Regions from separate parts of the Hymenobacter radiodurans genome, predicted to be linked through region 3. Evidence: riboswitches for the same ligand, from Rfam matches in the RefSeq annotation. Region 3 holds a riboswitch; each other region holds the start of a gene.

The links. A riboswitch is a leader RNA that binds a small molecule or an ion and turns the genes downstream of it on or off. The one in region 3 is predicted to bind S-adenosylmethionine.
Region 1: linked by a shared signal. The riboswitch ahead of EPD59_RS03515 (O-acetylhomoserine aminocarboxypropyltransferase/cysteine synthase family protein) and the one ahead of EPD59_RS13635 (amino acid permease) in region 3 are both predicted to bind S-adenosylmethionine.
Region 2: linked by a shared signal. The riboswitch ahead of metH (methionine synthase) and the one ahead of EPD59_RS13635 (amino acid permease) in region 3 are both predicted to bind S-adenosylmethionine.
Region 4: linked by a shared signal. The riboswitch ahead of EPD59_RS22955 (ATP-grasp domain-containing protein) and the one ahead of EPD59_RS13635 (amino acid permease) in region 3 are both predicted to bind S-adenosylmethionine.

What each region holds. Positions count from the first base shown of each region.
Region 1 is NZ_CP037922.1:565,154-570,068, forward strand. Features, by position in the region: gene EPD59_RS03505 (murein hydrolase activator EnvC family protein) at 1-599, shown strand, start outside; gene EPD59_RS03510 (homoserine O-acetyltransferase family protein) at 686-1,714, opposite strand; gene EPD59_RS03515 (O-acetylhomoserine aminocarboxypropyltransferase/cysteine synthase family protein) at 1,983-3,368, opposite strand; SAM riboswitch class I at 3,744-3,858, opposite strand; gene EPD59_RS03520 (LysM peptidoglycan-binding domain-containing protein) at 4,046-4,339, opposite strand; gene EPD59_RS03525 (hypothetical protein) at 4,569-4,915, shown strand, end outside.
Region 2 is NZ_CP037922.1:4,448,697-4,453,611, reverse strand. Features, by position in the region: gene metH (methionine synthase) at 1-2,406, opposite strand, end outside; SAM riboswitch class I at 2,478-2,585, opposite strand; partial or broken gene EPD59_RS20180 (M16 family metallopeptidase) at 2,742-3,937, opposite strand; gene EPD59_RS20175 (M16 family metallopeptidase) at 4,179-4,915, opposite strand, start outside.
Region 3 is NZ_CP037922.1:2,931,433-2,936,347, reverse strand. Features, by position in the region: partial or broken gene EPD59_RS13650 (DegT/DnrJ/EryC1/StrS family aminotransferase) at 1-617, shown strand, start outside; gene EPD59_RS13645 (Gfo/Idh/MocA family protein) at 614-1,657, shown strand; gene EPD59_RS13640 (EcsC family protein) at 1,709-2,458, shown strand; SAM riboswitch class I at 2,553-2,663, shown strand; gene EPD59_RS13635 (amino acid permease) at 3,012-4,472, shown strand; gene EPD59_RS13630 (CPBP family intramembrane glutamic endopeptidase) at 4,651-4,915, shown strand, end outside.
Region 4 is NZ_CP037922.1:4,460,868-4,465,782, forward strand. Features, by position in the region: gene EPD59_RS20220 (N-acetylmuramoyl-L-alanine amidase) at 1-246, shown strand, start outside; gene EPD59_RS22945 (MFS transporter) at 416-1,297, shown strand; gene EPD59_RS22950 (MFS transporter) at 1,321-1,818, shown strand; gene EPD59_RS24300 (MFS transporter small subunit) at 1,859-2,089, shown strand; gene EPD59_RS20230 (putative signal transducing protein) at 2,106-2,426, shown strand; SAM riboswitch class I at 2,529-2,620, shown strand; gene EPD59_RS22955 (ATP-grasp domain-containing protein) at 3,010-3,621, shown strand; gene EPD59_RS22960 (hypothetical protein) at 3,585-3,830, shown strand; gene EPD59_RS20240 (LLM class flavin-dependent oxidoreductase) at 3,988-4,915, shown strand, end outside.

The DNA.
Region 1 (4,915 bases), 2.4 Mb from region 3:
GCGTGCGCGAAGAAATAGCCCGCGCCGCCCGGGTAGCGGCGGCCAAAGCAGCCGCCAAAGCGGCAGCCGAGCGTGCCGCCGCCGGTAGCAGCAGCCCTGGTAGCACAGCTCGTACGAGCCCGGCAGCCGAAGCCGCCGCTACCCGTGTCGACCGCATTACGCTCACGCCTGAGATTGCCAGCATTTCCTCTTCATTTGCCGAGAACAGGGGGCGCATGCTGTGGCCTGTAGCACGCGGATTTATCTCTCAACACTTCGGGCGCCACGCGCATCCAGTGCTCAAAAACGTAATTGTGGAGAACCGTGGCGTCGATATTCAGACGAGCGCCGGAGAAGCAGTGCGCGCTGTTTCGGCCGGTAAAGTGCTTACTGTTACTAGTATAGCAGGGATGAATAACATCGTAATGGTGCAGCACGGCGAATACTTCACGGTGTATGCCAAGCTACGCAGCGTAACGGTAAGTGAGGGTGACCAAGTGCAGGCCAAGCAGTCAATTGGTACCGTGTACACCAATTCGGAGGGCACATCAGAACTACAGTTTCAGGTGTGGCGCAACAGCTCCAACCTGAACCCCGAAAGCTGGCTGGGACAAAAGTAGAACCGGAAAGCGGGTGGTTAGCTGCTGGCTCAGTCGCCGTGTGTTGGTGTTTTTGCCCCCAGTAGCTAGTAAATGCCCCAGGCGCATTACTGCACAACCGTCTGCACGTAGAAGCGTTCGAGTAAGTGAGTGATTTGGGCGGTTTCGATCAGAAAGCCATCGTGGCCGTAACCAGAATCCATTTCGGCATAAACAGCACCAGGTATGTAGCGGGCTAGAAGCTGCTGCTCCGTGAGCGGAAATAACACATCCGATGTAATGCCGATGACCAGCGTACGAGCCCGTATTCGGCCCAGCGCGGCAGCCACCCCTCCGCGACTGCGGCCCACATTGTGCGAGTCCATGGCTCTGGACAGCGCCACGTAGGTATAGGCATTGAAGCGCGCCACCAGCTTGTCGCCTTGATACTGTTGATAGGAACTGGCCCGAAAATCAGTAATTTTATCTTCTTCGGGCTCGTGCTGCGTATTACCGTAGGCCTCGTAGCTGCGGTAGCTAAGAAGGGCCACAGCACGAGCCGCTTTTAAGCCAAACTGCCCCCCAGTCGGTGTAGCCGAGTGATAGGTAGGGTCGGCGAAGATGGCCAGGCGCTGCGCCTCATTGAAAGCAATACCCCAGGGCGAGTGCTGCGCATTGGTAGCCAGCACAACCAAATGCTCAAACACGGTGGGTTGCTGAATAGCCCACTCCAAGGCCTGCTGCCCACCCAATGAACCGCCAATCAGCGTGTGAATCTGACCTATGCCCAGATGCTGGCGCAACGCTTCGTGCCCCGCTACCATATCACGCACTGTAAGCAGTGGAAAAGTATGGTATGGTGGTTCCCCCGACTCGGTTGGCGTAAGCGGGCCGGTGGATCCGTAACAAGAGCCCACGATGTTAGCGCATACAATGAAGTGATTTGCCGGATCGAAGTGGCAATTATGACCAAATAAACCCGGCCACCAGCTAAGCACATCGGCGTTGGCCGTAAGCGCATGACACGCCCATACCACATTGTCGCGGGCGGCATTGAGCGTACCGTAGGTCTGGTAGGCTATCTGCACCCGAAGCAAAGTCGCACCACTTTCGAGCTGAAGCGGCGCTGGAAGAATAAAGGTCTGATAATCAGTCATGCGAGGCTAGCGAATTCAGAGCCTGGAGGGAATCATTGAGGCTGCCACTACAGCAGTTAGACTCGTGACAAATAGTAAAGCGGATTTTCAATAGCTCCCAAACCGAGTGAGGCTGCCCAATAAGTAAGCTGATTCGGGAGCTATTGAAGGATGGGCAAGGCGGTATCTTTCTTCCATTTCTGCCTTGTCACCCCGCCAAACCGTAGGACTTGTAAACGGAGCACTAGCCGCTGCAACGGCCTTGCTCAATATCTTCTGCTTGCAACAGCTAGACTTCCAGTACTACGGGATGCTCGATGGCTGGCTCCGGGATTGTATCACCTTCGGTTTGCTGACGCTGGGGGGCTTTTTCCGCTACCGCGTCGAAGGCATTTTGCAAGTCAGCTTTGATGTCTTCTATATGCTCCAGTCCAAGCGAAATGCGCAGCAAGGTGGGCGTCACGCCGGCTGCTATTTGCTCCTGATCAGAAAGCTGCTGGTGCGTAGTGGCGGCGGGCTGAATAATCAACGTTTTCGCATCGCCCACATTAGCCAAATGGCTCACCAGCTTTAGGTTGTCGATGAAGTGCGTGGCCGTATCCTTGGTGCCTTTAATGCTGAAAGTCAGAACGCCACCCGCGCCGCGCTTCAGATATTTCTGGGCTAGAGCGTTATAGCGGCTGCTTTTCAAACCCGGATAGTTTACGGCTTCTACCTGCTGATGCTGCTCTAGCCATTCGGCCAGCTTTTGCGCATTTTCCACCGTCCGATCTACGCGCAACGACAGAGTTTCAAGACCTTGCAGCAGCAGGAAAGAGTTGAAAGGACTGATGGCCGGACCAAAATCGCGCAGGCCTTCTACCCGCGCCCGAATGATAAAGGCGATGTTGCCAAATGGGCCGCCTTTGCCGAACACATCATTGAAAACCAGGCCGTGATAGCCTTCCGAGGGCTCCGTAAACTGCGGAAACTTGCCATTGCCGAAGTCATACTTACCGCCGTCGACAATCACGCCGCCTATGCTGGTGCCGTGGCCGCCAATCCATTTCGTGGCCGATTCTACTACGATGTGCGCGCCGTGCTCTAGGGGGCGAAACAGGTAGCCGCCCGCGCCAAACGTGTTATCGACAATAAGCGGCAGATCGTGTTTGTCAGCAATGGCCGCAATACGCTCAAAATCGGGAATACTGAAGCTGGGGTTGCCAATCGTTTCGAGATACAGCGCCTTAGTCTTGTCGTCGATCAGGGCCTCGAAGCTTTCAGGCGTGTCGCCATCGGCAAAGCGGGCTTCGATACCTAAGCGCTTGAAAGCGACCTTAAATTGGTTGTAAGTGCCACCGTAGAGGTGCTGGGTACTTACAAAGTTGTCGCCGGCCTGCAAAATGTTGTTCAGGGCCAGAAATTGGGCTGCTTGCCCCGAGCTGGTTGCCAATGCGGCCACACCACCTTCCAGCGCCGCTACGCGTTGCTCAAATACATCGGTGGTAGGGTTCATGAGGCGCGTATAAATGTTGCCGAACTCCTTGAGGGCAAACAAATTGGCACCATGCTCCGCGTTCTTAAACACGTAAGAAGTAGTCTGATGGATAGGAACGGCGCGCGAACCAGTAGTAGGATCGGGTTGCTGACCAGCGTGCAATTGCAGGGTTTCGAAGTGCAGGTTTTGTGTGGACATCTTAGTGCTGATTAGAGTTAGAGTGAAGTAGAAAGAGATGACAGAGCGCAGATAATCAGGCATATGGAACCGCAGGAAGGTGGAGCGCTGAACGTGATCCACAGCCGAAGCAGACGAAGCCAGACTAAGACCTAACGTGGTGGGGTAGAATGCCCACGGCGCAACACGGCCTTTAGGAATGATGGAAAGGGGAGGGGGCTAAACCGGAAACTGGATTAGCAGCAGCACGCGCAACAACAGCACATTCGCGTAGCCTCACAACTGCTAATGGCAGGGGCCAAAACGCGGAAACCCGCCAACCAACCAATGCGCAACGATGCGACCGGGGCAGACGGGTGAAGCAAAATGGAAAAAGCAGTGTTTTTCATGGCACTCAGCTTATATCTCCCGCGGGCAACATAGCCGAACGGGCAGGAATTGGCACCTTTCAAAACAATGAAGGTTGCCAGCGGGTCAGGGAGCCTGTTCTCTCGCCGCTTCTGTATAAAATCTGAAAAACTGTCTCGTCGATAACGAGAAGTACCGGACTGGTAACTGCAAATGTACAGTTCGAAATGAGAACGCCAAATGCACAGCAATATTTTTTACTCCGTGCTAACTCGCTGGCTAACAAATAAAAAAGCCCCCAGCAACTTGCTGGGGGCTTTTTTATTTGTTAGCTTTAGCTCAGGGTGTGCTTACGCTTGGGGTAAGGTCAATACCTGACCTACTTCGATATGATCGGGGTTTGAACCGATGGTTGACTTGTTGGCGTCATAAATCTGATGCCACTTGGCGGCATCACCGTAGTGCTTCTTCGCAATTTTAGAAAGTGAATCGCCGCTAACTACAGTGTATTGCGTGCCTTGGGCAGCAGTAGGAGCAGCGGGCTGGTTGGCGTTGCCAAAGAAGTCTGTATTAGCCTTCTGGTTGGGATTGGCAGCCGGCTGAGCAGGCTTTTCGTCGCCTTTATTGGTTAAGAAATCGAACATTCCCATAGTCGTGGTTGATTAAGGAGAAAGGAAGGCGCATGTGCTTGATAGCTATGCTGTCACGTCGTCTTACGCCCCTAGTGCAAATAAGTTGCAGCCGTCAAAAAAGCTCCACTGTTGCTAACTCTTTCCGGCGCGGCGCGTAAGAAGCGCAACATTGCTTTGCTGGAATATTGTACCAGATAAAGCCGCTCCTTTCCATTTTTAGTTAACCCTAAGGTCACTCCCTATGAAAACCATTGCACTTCCTTTCCGCTACTTGGCCAGCCTCATTATGCTGTTGACGCTGTTCACGGCTGCTTGTAGCCAGAAAGACAAAGTTGGCGAAACCAACATGCTGTATGGCACGGAAAGCAAAGTCTGGAAAACGGACAAAGAAACCACTGCCAGCGGCGACAAGGTGGCCCAAACTGATGCTGATAAGGATACCGAACTACGTTTCTACGCCAACGGTAACTTTAACATGACGTCGCCCCAGCAATCGTTGCAAGGCAAGTACACCTTCGACCAGCCCGGCAAAAAAATCACTCTTACCCCCGACGGTGGCACCACATCCATGACTTTCGACGTGGTGAA
Region 2 (4,915 bases), 1.5 Mb from region 3:
AATTACGTCTACGTTTTGCTTCTCCGCTTCATCCAGAATACGCTCCAGCGGCACCATTACGCCGAGGTCCACAATGTCGAAGTTGTTGCAGGCAAGCACCACACCCACAATGTTTTTGCCGATGTCATGCACGTCGCCTTTCACGGTAGCCAGCAGAATCTTGCCAGCAGTTTGCCGCTCCGAGCCTTGCTTATCGGCCAGCAGGAAAGGCTCCAGATACGCCACTGCTTTTTTCATCACCCGGGCCGACTTTACTACTTGCGGCAAGAACATTTTGCCGGCGCCAAACAGGTCACCGACTACGTTCATGCCGGCCATCAGCGGACCTTCGATTACTTCCAGCGGCCGGCCTACTTGCTGGCGCACTTCTTCCGTGTCTTCATCAATAAACTCGGTGATGCCGCGAACTAGCGCGTGTTGCAGGCGCTCGGCCACGGGCAGACTGCGCCAAGCGTCGGCTACCACTTCCACCTTGTCCTTCTGCTTCACCGTTTCGGCAAAGTCTACGAGGCGCTCGGTGGCGTCGGGGCGGCGGTTGAGCAATACGTCCTCTACTAGCTCCAATAAATCTTTCGGAATCTCATCATACACGCCCAGCTGGCTGGGGTTTACAATACCCATGTCCAGCCCAGCGCGTATGGCGTGGTAGAGGAAAGAGGTGTGCATGGCTTCACGCACCACGTCGTTGCCGCGGTAAGAGAAGCTTATGTTACTAACACCACCGCTGGTAAGAGCGCCGGGCAGATTGGCTTTGATCCAACGCACGGCCTCAATGAAGTCCAAGGCATAGTTGCGGTGCTCCTCCATGCCGGTGCCCACGGTCAGGATGTTAGGGTCAAAGATGATGTCCTCGGCGGGAAAGCCTACTTCGTTTACCAGAATGTCGTAGCTGCGCTTACATATCTCGATGCGCTTCTCAAAAGAGTCAGCCTGGCCGTTTTCATCGAAGGCCATCACCACCATTGCTGCGCCGTACTGGCGCACGGTGTGAGCGCGCTCCTTAAATACTTCCTCGCTTTCTTTCAGCGAAATGGAATTGACGATGCTCTTGCCCTGCACGCACTTCAGTCCGGCTTCCAGCACGCTCCACTTTGAGGAGTCAATCATCACCGGCACCCGCGAAATGTCGGGCTCGGAGGCAATCAGGTTGAGGAAAGTGGTCATGGCCTGCTCCGAGTCGAGCATGCCTTCGTCCATATTCACGTCGAGCACCTGGGCACCGCCTTCCACTTGGTCGCGGGCTACTTGCAGGGCCTGCTCGTAAGCACCCGTGCGGATGAGGCGGGCGAAAGCGCGGGAGCCGGTCACGTTGCACCGCTCACCCACGTTTACAAACAGGCTGTCGGGAGTAATGCCAAACGGCTCCAAACCAGCCAAACGGGTGGCTTTGGGCACTTCAGGCAGTTGGCGTGGCTGGTATTTCTCGGCCAGCTTCGCCAACTCGGCAATGTGCTGAGGCGTGGTGCCACAACACCCACCGGCCACCGTTACAATGCCTTCTTTGAGGTAGTTTTCAACGACTGCCGCGAATTCCTGCGCCGACTCGTCGTAGCCTCCAAAAGCGTTGGGCAAGCCGGCATTCGGATAGGCCGAAACGTGCACATCGGCAATGCGACTCAGCTCCTTTACATACACGTGTAGCTGGTCCGCACCGAGGGCGCAGTTCAAGCCCACGCTTAGCAGCGGCAAATGACTGATAGAGTTCCAGAACGCCTCTACCGTCTGCCCCGAAAGCGTGCGACCCGACGCATCAGTGATAGTGCCCGAAATCATGACCGGTACCACTTTGCCGCCTTCATCAAAGAACTTCTGCACGGCATACAGCGCCGCTTTCGCATTGAGCGTGTCGAAGATGGTTTCTATCAATAGTGTATCCGAACCGCCTTCCACCAGGCCACGCACCTGCTCCAGATAAGCGGTAGCCAGCTCGTCAAAGGTCACGGCGCGAAAGCCGGGGCGGTTTACGTCGGGCGAGAGCGAAGCGGTCCGGTTGGTGGGGCCGATGGCACCTGCTACGAAACGCGGTTTGTGCGGCTCGCGGGCGGTAAACTCATCAGCCACTTCTTTCGCAATTCGCGCCGACTCGTAGTTCAGCTCATATGCCAAGTGTTCCAAGCCATAGTCGGCCTGGGCAATGGTGGTGCCGCTGAAGGTGTTGGTTTCCACCATGTCGGCGCCGGCGGCGAAATACTCAGCGTGAATGCCGCTGATGATATCAGGGCGGGTGAGGCTGAGTAAGTCGTTGTTGCCGCGCAGGGGCTTGGGGTGGTCGGCGAAGCGCGTTCCCCGAAAATCCTCTTCCGTCAGTGGGTGACGCTGAATCATGGTGCCCATGGCGCCATCGAGCACCAGAATGCGCTGTTGGAGAATGTCGTAAAGGGGAGAGGCGGGGCGAGTCGTTTTCATAAGATCTCCTTTGGAAAAAGGCGTTTTTAGCGCTGCTTATCCAGAAAGAGAACCTCGCAACGCGGGCTCCGCACTTATCTTCTTTTGCCCGTGGGGGACAAAATGGGAGTTGGCACCTTGTTTTACTCAGGTTGCCAAGACGTCGTAGGGCCCAGTCCCTCGGTCTTTCTGGATAAGTAGCTGGACAAAGATACAGCAAGACGACGAAAAAAGTTTACCTGGATTTTTTAACTCATTCACGGATGAGCATTACACGCTTGGGGGGCTTTTTTGTACACAAAAAAGGTCCGGTTTAGAAGCCGGACCTTTTCCATAAACTTAGGTTGAAGAGAGGGCTAAAGCGCTTTCTTCCGCTCGGCCTGAAACTTCTTTAGCTGCGGGTCAATCACCTTTTTGTCTCCCACAACGACGATTGTCATTTCATCGGGACGTACGTATTTCTTGGCCGCATCCTGCACTTCCTTAGGCGTAATGGCGTGAATATCTTTCACCTGATTGGTGAGGTAGCTGTCGGGGAGGCCGTGCAGATCGAGGAAGCTGAGCTGACTGATGATGCCGGCGGGTGTGGAGTTACGGAGCACAAACAGGCCCGCTTCGTAGTTTTTGATGCCTTCCAACTCTTCGGCTGTGGGAGCCTCTTTTTGCAGACGCTCCACTTCATACACAATTTCCTTGAGCGAATTGCCGGTGTGTTCGGTGGTTACGTCGGCTACCTCGGCCCACTCCCCCACGCGGTAGCGGGCATTCACGTTGCTGGAAGGAGAATAAGTATAGCCTTTATTCTCGCGAATATTACTAGTGATGCGCGAGCCAAAAGAGCCCCCAGCAAGGAATTCATCACACGTAAGCGCGTGAAATCGGGATGGGTCGGATCGACGACAGGTAGGCCGATCACCAGCGTAGACTGGGGCGCGCCGGGGCGGTTCTGCACCATCAGATCGGTTTTGGTGACTGGCTTGGCAATCTCGATGCGCGGAGCGGGGCCTTTGGTCCAGTTGTTTAGAGACGATGTAACCGCCTCGCGCATAGCCTTTTCATCGAACTTGCCGGCGGCGTATACTGCCGTGCGCTGGGCACCAAACTGCTTGGTGTAAAAGTCGCGCACCTGCTCGGGGCCATAGGCGTTTACTTCGGCGTCGGTGGGAATATCGCGGCCGTAGGGGTGCCCTTTGTACAGAGCCATCGAGAACTTGGTGCGGGCCTGAGTGCCCGGCTGGGAGCGGGAAAGATTATTTTCGCGCTTAAAGTCATTTTTGATGCGCTCAATCTCGGAAGGTGGGAAAGCCGGGTTTTGCACCAAGTCAGCCATCAGCTTTACCAGTTCCGGACCGTATTCTGACAGTACCGAGCCAGTAATAAAGGTCTGATTGGGGCCTACCGATACACTGAGTGAGCCACCCATACGGGCCGCTTTTTCTGATATCTGCTTAGCGGAGAGCGTGGTGGTACCTTCCCGCATGAGGCGCCCTACGATGTCGGCCAGGCCGTTCTCGTTGGCGGCCTCGTGCACGTTGCCAACTTGTACGATCATACTCACCGTTACTTTCGGAATGTCACCGTAAGGTACCAGCGTGGCTTGCAGGCCATTATCCAGCGTAAATTCCGTCTTGGGGGGCAAAGTGAAGTCGCGGGGGGCGCCGCCGGCGGGCGGCGTTTCTTTTTGGGCTAAAGCCGGGGTGCTAAGGACACAGGCGACGCTCAGCAGGCCAATAAGTATATTTTTCATGAGGTATGTCTTTGGAGGAGTTACCAACTGTAAGCCGAGTGATGCACTAGCTTTTCGCCAATGGATTAATCGTTAGAATCGTCCGGTTTGTGGGCCGCAGATATTCGCGCAGCGTTTTCTGCATCAGCTCCGGCGTCACTTTCCGAAACTCGCTTTCCAATTGATTTATCCGCTTCGGGTCATTCTCGAATAAAGCGAAACTGGCCAGCAAATCGGCCTTGCCGAAGCCGTATAGCTGACTTACCTGGTCGTATAAGTCGGAGCGCATTTTCACAATAGCCAAATCCAGCATCTCCTGGCTTACGCCTTCCTTATCAAGCTTCTGAATTTCGCGGTCCAGCACGGCTACCACAGAATCGGCCGAAACGGTTTTGTCATACACCAGGCTGCCATCCCAGAGCATGGGGCCGTTGTAGTTGAACATGTTGCCCAGGCTCGAGTTGATGCCGCCGCTCACCGAGCCGGTGTAGCCACGCTCCTGCACCAAGGCATGGTACAAGCGGCTGTCGTTGCCCTGCAATAGAATCTGGTCGAGCAGGCCCATGGCATAATACTCCGGCGTGTTTTTGTCGGGCATGTGGTAGGCGAAGGCCAGGGCGGGCTTGGTGGCCAGCTTGTCGTCTTTGCTGAAGCGTTGCTCCTTTTCCTGGCGGGGCTCCGTCAGGTCTACTTTGGGGGGCAATGTTGACTTCGGAATGTTCTCGAAATACTTCTTAATCCACGTTTTTGCCTCGGCGGGGTTGAAGTCGCCGACTACAACCAGCGCCGCATTGTTGGGCGCAT
Region 3 (4,915 bases):
GGTACGGTAGGCGAGGTGGGAACGACATCCTTCTTTCCAGCGAAAAACCTCGGTGCCTTTGGCGATGGTGGTGCTCTTTTTACCCGAGATGCTGACCGCGCGACTTACTTGCGTCAGCTTGCCAACCACGGCCAAACCCGCAAGTACCATCACCAGCACATCGGCCTTAACTCTCGCCTCGACACCGTGCAAGCTGCGTTGCTGCGCGTGAAGCTGCCACACCTGCCCACCTGGACCGCTACCCGCCAGCGCATCGCCGATTATTACGATGCCGCGCTGGGGGACATTTCGGGTCTCCGTGTTCCACACCGCGACGCTAACAGCAGTCATGTGTTTCATCAGTACACCTTAACTCTGGAAAAAGCCCCCAGCGCGACCAACTTCAGGAATACCTGGCGCAGCGTGGCGTGCCGAGCATGGTGTATTATCCGGTGCCTGTGCACTTGCAGCCTGCCTATGCCTACCTTGGCTACTCTGCTGGGCAATTCCCGGTAGCTGAGCAGCTGTGCCGTACGGTGCTGTCGCTACCCATTCATCCGATGCTCACTGAGGCGCAACAAGACTATATCATTACGACTATCCGGGCGTTTTTTGCTTTAACCCGCTCTGCTGCATGAGTATACCGTTACACTCCGGAGCCGAGCAGCCCGAGGTAAGCTTTGCTATTTGTGGTGTGGGCCACATTGGTCGTCGCCACGCGGCGCTGGTGCAGCGTCAGCCGGGTGCCAAGCTTGTAGCCTTAATCGATATCAGGGCTGAGCTAGAATTGGAGCTGTCCGCCGAATTTGTGGGGATTCCTTTCTTCACGTCTCTTGAAGAATATCTCGCCCATGGTCCCGCCGCTGATGTCCTTACGGTAGCCACGCCCAATCATCTGCACGCGCCCCAGGCAATTGCCGGCTTACGCCACGGGCTACATGTGTTGGTAGAAAAGCCGCTAGCCCTGCGCACCGCCGATGCGGAACAAGTTGTGGCTACGGCCTCGCAGGCGGGCCGGTTGGTATTTGGAGTAATGCAGAATCGCTACTCACCGCCGGCCGTTTGGCTGAAGCAAGTAATTGAGGAAAACCGACTGGGGAGCATTTTTATGGTCCAGATAAACTGTTTCTGGAACCGCGATGCCCGCTACTACCGCCCCGGCAGCTGGCACGGCACCCACGCTCAGGACGGCGGTACGCTCTTCACTCAGTTCAGCCACTTCATCGATCTGCTCTACTGGGTTTTCGGCGACGTAACTAATGTGCAAGCCCGTTTCCATGACTTCAACCACCAGCACCTTACCGAGTTTGAGGATAGCGGCCTCGTGACTTTTGACCTCGTACGCGGCGGTACTGGCACTCTGCATTACAGCACCGCCGTCTGGGACCGCAACCTCGAAAGCAGCCTCACCGTCATCGGCGAGCACGGCAGTCTGCGCATCGGTGGGCAATACATGGATAAAGTGGAGCACTGCCACATCCGCGACTACGAATGCCCGCCGCTTCTGCCGACCAATCCCGCCAATCACTACGGTTTCTACCAAGGCAGCGCCGCCAATCATGTGCAGGCGATAGAAGAGGTGGTTGAGGCAGTTAAAAGCGGCGATTTATGTGAAACGAATGCTCGGGAAGGAGTGAAAGTGGTGGAGATTATTGAGCGGATTTATGGCTTAAAGTAACGTGGAGAAGCGTAGGTAAAAACTACTTATCAGTTTTACGTAACTACTTACATGAACTGCCCCGACGAACAAGCCCTCACTGAACTCCGCGCCTGGCAACAGCGCATGCAGAAGTCACCGACGCTGCTGAACCGCTTCACGCGCCGGGTACAGATTCGGTTGAATGCGTTTCTGCCCGAGCGGGTGCATGAGGCCATTACCACGGCTATTCGGCAGATGGTGCGCGGGGTGTTGTTTGGGTCGATGCACACTACGCGCCAGCCGCTGCTGGAGGCGCCGTGGGCGGAACGGGAAACGGCGGTGCGCACCCGCATCCGTTACTACCGCAACACCGCGTCGGCCGAAGGCGCCGTGACGGGGGCGGGGGGCTTTTTGCTGGGCCTGGCCGATTTTCCGCTGCTGCTGGGCCTCAAGCTTAAGCTGCTCTTCGACGTAGCCGCCCTCTACGGCCACGACGTGCGCGATTATACTGAGCGGCTCTATCTACTGTACATTTTTCAGCTGGCCTTTTCCAGTCAGCACACCCGCAATGAGGTGTATCGTCGCATTGCCGACTGGGACAGCTACCGCCACACGCTGCCCACCGATGTAAATGAGTTTGATTGGCGCACCTTTCAGCAAGAGTACCGCGACTACATCGACTTGGCGAAGCTGGCCCAGCTGGTGCCCGTAATTGGAGCAGCGGTGGGAGCGGTGGCCAACTACCGCCTCATCGAGCAACTCGGCGAAACGGCCATGAACTGTTACCGCATGCGCCATCTTGAGCCGAAGGGTACTATGTTGCCCCCCAGCGCCGGCTAAGCCACACGGTAAAAGAGAAAGAATAGCCGCATTTGCAAGTACGCATGCCGGTAGTCTACCTTTGCGACCCCAATTCTTTCTGATCAAAGGATTGTTTTTATACCGAGGCGTGGAGAGAAAGGCTCAATGAAACGCCGGCAACCCCCAGCACAACTGGAACGGTGCCAACCGAGGTCAGCGCAAGTATCGACTGGCTATATAAAAACAAATTGCCGTGAACATTCAGCTGCAACCTGCTCTATTTTCCTTCGCCACCCTGCCGCTCCACACGCTGAGTTGGGCTGCTTGTTTGGGTATGGGTTGTTGCTGTTGTTGAGCGTTCGAACATTCTCTCATCTTCCTGGCTTTGCCAATCTGCAGCTGTAAGTAGCCGCTGGGGGCATTTCTGCTCTGATTCAGCCTTTGCATTGGCTGTAGATCAGGTAGTTGCCCATTTTGCCGAAGCCGTAGCAACGGCGTCAGCTTTGTGATCTGTCTGCTTTACAGGCGGATATTCTTTCTCTTATCTCCATTCTTTTTATCCACCACGAGGCGCGGCTTCGTGCTACATTTTATGCTCAAAAAGTCACTGGAATTGCTGCGACAAGAGGCGGCCGAAACCGGCACTCACACCCTCAAGCGCAGTCTGAGTGCCTTCAACCTTGTCGCCATTGGGGTAGGGGTTATCATTGGGGCGGGACTCTTTTCCCTTACTGGTATAGCGGCCGCCAATCATACCGGACCAGCCGTTACGCTTTCATTTTTGGTAGCAGCCGTTGGCTGTGCCTTTTCGGCCCTGTGCTACGCGGAGTTTGCGTCTATGGTACCCGTCGCTGGCTCCGCCTATACCTATTCCTACGCTACGCTAGGTGAGCTGTTTGCCTGGATTATTGGCTGGGATTTGGTGCTCGAATATTCCGTGGGCGCCGCGGCCGTAGCCATCAGCTGGTCGCAGTACCTGACGCGGTTTTTGGCCAAATACGACCTGCATATTCCCGCTCAGCTGGTTATGTCGCCCTTCGAGACGTCTACTTTGGCCGATGGCTCGGTGGTGCACGGGTTCGTCAATCTGCCCGCTATTCTGATCGTGCTGGCCATCACAGCCATCGTGATTCGGGGTACGCAGGGCTCGGCCTGGGTTAACGCAACCATTGTGGCCCTGAAGGTATCGGTAGTGCTGGTGTTTATTGCGTTGGGTTGGCAATACATCGATCCGGCTAATTATCAGCCCTATATCCCGGCCAATACGGGCACGTTTGGTGAGTTTGGCTTGAGCGGCATTCTGCGCGGAGCCGGTGTTATCTTCTTCGTCTTCATCGGCTTTGATATTGTGGCCACGATGGCGCAGGAAGCAAAAAAACCCCAGCGTGATATGCCTATCGGCATCATCGGCTCGCTGGTCGTGTGTACTATTCTGTTCGTGTTGTTTGGGCACGTAATGACGGGCCTGGCCAACTACACAGAGTTCAAAAATAGCGCCGCGCCGGTAGCCATCGCCATCGAGAAAACGCCGTATGCCTGGCTGAGTCAAGCCATTATTATCGCCATCCTGATTGGCTACACCTCCGTCATTCTGGTGGATTTGCTGGGGCAGTCGCGGGTGTTTTTCTCCATGTCGCGCGACGGACTGTTGCCCAAGATCTTCTCCGAAATTCACCCTCGCTTCCAGACGCCTTACAAATCAAACATCTTGTTGGCCGCCCTAATCAGCGCTTTCGCAGGCTTGGTGCCCATTCAGGTAGTAGGCGAAATGACCAGTATTGGTACGCTGCTGGCCTTCGTGATGGTGTGCCTCGGCGTACTCATTATGCGCAAGCAGCAGCCCGATGCGCCCCGCGCTTTTCGCACGCCGTGGGTGCCGCTGGTGCCCATTATGGGCATCCTGACCTGCTTACTGATGATGTTTTCGCTCCCCTGGGATACCTGGTTGCGCCTCATTGTGTGGCTGGCAGCCGGACTAGTGATTTATTACCTCTATGGTAAAAAGCACAGCAAACTGCGACTAGCACAGGAACAAGCCCAAGTGAAGGCTTAACGAATTACACTCCCCAAAAAAACCCCCTGCATCATCATAGCGGGGGCTTTTTTATGCCTGATAAACGGATGCCTTCCGACAGCAATACCGAATTTTTAAAACCTGATTCGAGCGAAGTAACACAGCAATGAAGCAGTTTTAGGTAGCTTTAAGCATCTATCTTTTCTATAGCTATCCGATGATCGAAACGTTACCCGAATCTGAAATCCAAGCTTCTATAAATCAACCTGCTGCGTACCCAACCGTGAAGGAAAGTTGGGGCGCGCTCGGCTGGTTTATGCTACTGGCACTCGTCCTAGGATTTCTGTCCATTCCCTTCCTTCGCTTTACAACCCACGCGCAATCCATCATTGTGACTGTGGTAGCCAGTGATTTGGCTAAGGCTCTGATCATCGTATTTCTGCTCTGGAAAATTCCGGCGGTGCGCCGTCAGCCGATTCGGC
Region 4 (4,915 bases), 1.5 Mb from region 3:
ACGGGCTTGCCCGGGTTTGGCAACGTAGGCAGCTTCAACTTCGGGCTGAATGGTCCTACCGAATACCCCAATGCGCTGGTAGAAACGGCTTTCGTCTCGAATCCTGACGATGAACGCCTGCTGGCCTCGCCTGCTTTTCAAGAGCAAATGGCCGAGCGGATGGTTCGCGGACTAGGAAGATTTCTAAGGGGCAGTCGGCAGCCGGGCCTACGCGGCTGGCTAGGTCGGAAACCCGCCGAGCAGTAAGCTACGGCTACTAGCTATAGCTATTTAGCAACATTTATAGCTTTCAGGTTGATAATCTGAAACAAAAGCTTCTACCTTCCTGATTCTCAATGCAAGAGGCGCCTTTGCTGCCTCAGCATATCCTAGCGCTCTCCCGTTCACCTATTTCCCACCACTCTTTTTCTACTGCATGGCAACCTCTACCTCATGGCTGGATCGCAGCCGTACCATTGCCGGGCCGGGTTTCAACCGCTGGCTGATTCCGCCGGCCGCATTGGCCATTCACCTTGCCATTGGTCAGGCTTACGCGTTCAGCGTATTCAAAAAGCCTATGGGAGCCCTCATCAGCGGTGATGTGAACGCGCCCGCTCCTACCGACTGGACGCCCGGTCAGTTGGCTGTTATCTTCTCCATTGCCATTGTGCTCTTGGGTTTGTCGGCGGCGGTATTTGGTAAATGGCTCGAACGGGTTGGACCGCGCAAAGCAATGCTGGCTTCGGCTCTATGCTTTGCGGGGGGCTTTTTTATCTCGGCACTGGGCGTATCCATGCACAACATCTGGCTTGTGTACTTCGGCTATGGCTTTGTGGGCGGTATTGGGCTAGGCATTGGGTACATTTCGCCGGTGAGCACGCTTATCAAGTGGTTCCCAGATAGGCCGGGCGTAGCGACGGGTATGGCTATTATGGGCTTTGGCGGAGGCGCCATGATTGGCTCGCCGCTGGCCGTCGCCTTGATGGCTTATTTCAAAGATTCGGCTCCTATGGGCGTAGCGCCTACCATGCTCACGATGGGTGCTATTTACCTGATATTCATGATGTTTGGGGTATTCACCATTCGGGTACCCGCCGAAGGCTGGAAACCGGAAGGCTACGTGCCCAACACCCAACAGTCAACCCTTATTACGACGGCCAACGTGGATGCCGATACGGCTATTAAAACCCCGCAGTTTTGGCTTCTATGGGTGGTATTGCTCACGAATGTGACAGCGGGTATTGGTGTGCTCGAAACAGCCTCACCGCTTATTCAGGAAACTTTTTCTGATACCTCTATGGGACAGGCCTGGGCGTAACGGCGGCCGCGGCTGCTGGCTTTGTGGGTCTGCTGAGCTTATTCAATTTGCTAGGGCGCTTTTTTTGGTCGTCGGCCTCGGATAAGATGGGCCGCAAGCCTACCTACATGATTTACTTTGGCTTGGGCATTGCGCTCTATGCATTAGTGCCCACGCTGGCGGCCAATCACTCACTGGCGTTGTTCGTCATCGTGTGCTGCGTGATTCTGAGCATGTATGGAGGCGGATTTGCTACCGTTCCGGCTTACCTGCGCGACTTGTTCGGCACGATGCAAGTAGGCGCTATTCATGGGCGCCTGCTCACGGCTTGGTCTACGGCTGGTATTCTGGGGCCTCTGATTGTGAACTACTTGCACCAAAGTCAGAAAGATAAAGGCCTGACCGGCGCGGAGGCATACCAGACGGTGTTTTATGTGATGGCCGGCGTACTGGTAGTTGGCCTGATTGCCAACATGCTCGTGACGGCCGTGAACGAGAAATACCACTACAAAGAAGCTACTCCCAAGAAAGTAGCTGCTTAGTGCGTGCTGGTTTAAGTACTCAATTGTAAACATCCTTCACATGGAAAATAGAATAAATCCCACCATTCCAGAGGCCGATAATGCACCATCCTCGGGTTTAAAAACAGCGCTGGCATGGCTGTATGTCGGTGTGCCGCTCGCCTGGGGGTGTCCCAAACGTTTATTAAAGCTTTGGACTTGTTCAAATAAGTCAGCAAGCCGCTTCAGTTGTGAAGCCTGCATATACTTTTTACCACGAGAAGCACCTAATGGGGTGCTTCTCGTGTTTTAGCTGAAATTTATATCCTATGTTCATCGAGCCAACCGACGGCACAGTTGTCCTGCTAGAATCGTTTGCCAACTCCATATCAGCGCACCTGGCCAAGAACCAGCTCGAAGCGGCTGGTATTGCCTGCTTCATAAGCAATGAGAATCGGCCGTACGGGCCTATTTCGGGCGGAGTACGGCTGCACGTGCGCCAGCAGGATTTGGAGGCCGCGCAGCAGGTTCTAGCCGACCACAGCGCTCTGATGACAGCCGTACCCGATGATGAGCCAGACGCGGCTCAACCGGCCTCCGATTCATCCGGCAGTTTGCTTACTCGGCTTCGGACGTGGCTGCTTTCGTAGCAGCGCAACACGTCGCGTTTCAATAGTGCGCACCCCAGATTTGGAATATTAGGAAGCGAGTTGGTACATTTGTACCACCAATTCTTTCCCATCAAAGGATTGTTTTTATACAGAGGCGCAGAGAGACAGGCTCCGTGAAGCGCCGGCAACCCCCGCTCCCCGTGGAACGGTGCCAAGTCCTGACCATATAAAAACAAGTTACCGTGGATCTTTTCAACACCTCCGCTTTCTCTCTACCCCTCGTTGCTACGCAACAGCTTTGTCGCGCACAGTCTGCGCTGGCCTGCTGTTGTATGGGCTCGGTAGGACAAGGTTGTTGTTGATTTTCCCTCTTCCCTTTCCTACCAGTAACCTAGCCTGACGCGTTTTCAGCGGCTGGTTGGTGTTTTCTGCTTTCGTGGCTCCACCTTGTGGCCGCCCTCCTCGAGCACCCAGACTGGCTAATGCAGTTCGTGCCAGCTAAGGCCCCGCGGCGCCCCAACTTATTCGGCTTGGTCCAAGCAGAAAAAAGCCCCCCAGCTTTTGCTCCCGTTGGCAACGCGCCTATTTCCAGTGCTTTCACTTTCTTACTATACCACCTAACATGTCTGATTTACAGAAGCCTATTGGCATTTATTATGAGCACCCCGAATGGTTTAAGCCGCTGTTTGCGGAGCTGGACCGCCGGGGTTTGCCCTACGAAAAGATTGACGCCGCTCATCATCTGTTTGACCCTTCTGAAAAGGAAAGCCGCTATAGCTTGGTGGTGAATCGGATGAGTTCTTCGGCCTACCTGCGCGGACACGGACAAGGCATTTTTCACACCGCTGGCTTTGCTACTCACTTGGAGCGGCTCGGCGTGCGTATCATCAACGGCTCGGCCGCTACGGCTATTGAGACGAATAAAGCCCGTCAACTCTCGCTGTTCGAGTCGTTGGGCCTGAACTACCCCAAGTCGTTTGTGATAAACCACGCCTCGCGGGCCGTGGACGCGGCCAAGCAGCTGCGCTTCCCGATTGTGGTGAAAGTGAACATCGGTGGCAGCGGCGCGGGCATCATTCGCTTCGACACGCCGGAAGGCCTGCAAGCGGCCGTGGACGCCAATCAAATTGACTTGGGTATCGACCAGACGGCGCTGGTGCAGGAGTACGTGACGCCGCGTGGGGGCATATTACCCGCGTGGAGACGCTGGATGGCAAGTTTTTGTACGCCATGAAGGTGTTCACTACTGGCGAGAGCTTCAATCTCTGCCCCGCCGAAATCTGCCAGATTCCGGACGAGCCTACGGCCGGCGACTTCTGCCTGACGGAAGCGCCCAAGAAAGGCATTCAGGTAGAAGCTACTACGCCGCCCGATGAGATAATTGAGGCCGTGGAGCGCATCGTAGCTGCCGCTAAAATTGACGTGGGGGCATTGAGTATCTGATTGATGACCGCACGGGCGAGGCACTGTTCTACGACATCAACGCCTTGTCCAACTTCGTGGCCGACGCCGTCAATGTGGTTGGTTTTGACCCCTACGCCCGCTTCGTGGATTACCTGGAGCAACAACTCGAATTAACCACCGCAAACGCTCTTACGATATGAAATTCGGGTATTGGCTTCCCATTTTTGGCGGTTGGCTCCGCAACGTTCCCGACGAGCAAATGCCTACGTCGTGGGACTACGTAAAACAGTTGGCGCAGCGCAGCGAGGACTGGGGCTACAGCCTCACCCTCATTGCGGAGCTGTATCTGAATGACATTAAAGGTCAGGAAGAGCCAGCCCTAGAGGCGTGGAGCACGGCCGCAGCCCTGGCGGCGGTGACCAAAGAGTTGGAAATTATGGTGGCGGTGCGACCTACTTTCCACAACCCCGCCTTGCTGGCCAAGCAGGCTGCCAACATCGATCTGATTGCACCGGGCCGCTTGTCGTTGAACGTGGTATCGTCGTGGTGGCGCGATGAGGCGACCAAGTACGGCTTGCACTTCGAGCAGCACGACGACCGCTACGCCCGCACCAAAGAGTGGCTGGACGTGGTAACCAACGTATGGGAGAAAGATCATTTCTCCTACGATGGCAAGTATTATCAGCTGACGGACAACGTATTGCAGCCCAAGCCCGCCAAGAAGCCCTTCCTGTACGCCGGTGGCGAATCGGAAGCGGCGAAGGACTTGATTTCGACGCAGTGCGACGGCTACGTGATGCACGGCGACTCACCGGAGCAGATCGGGCAGCGCATTGCCGACATGCGTAGGCGTCGAGAGCAGAAGAATTTACCCCCCATGAAGTTTGGCGTGGCCGGCTACAGCATCGTGCGCGATAATGAGCAGGACGTGAAGCGCGAGCTGGACCGCATTACCAACGTGCAAGCCTCCGCCGCAGGCTACGGCAACTACCAGCAGTGGTTGGCCGGCACACAACTGGAGCAGCAGGTGTCGCTGCATGATTACTCGGTATCGAACCGTGGCTTGCGCACCGGCCTCACCGGCACACCCGCCCAAATTCAGGACCGCATCGGTGCCTACGAAG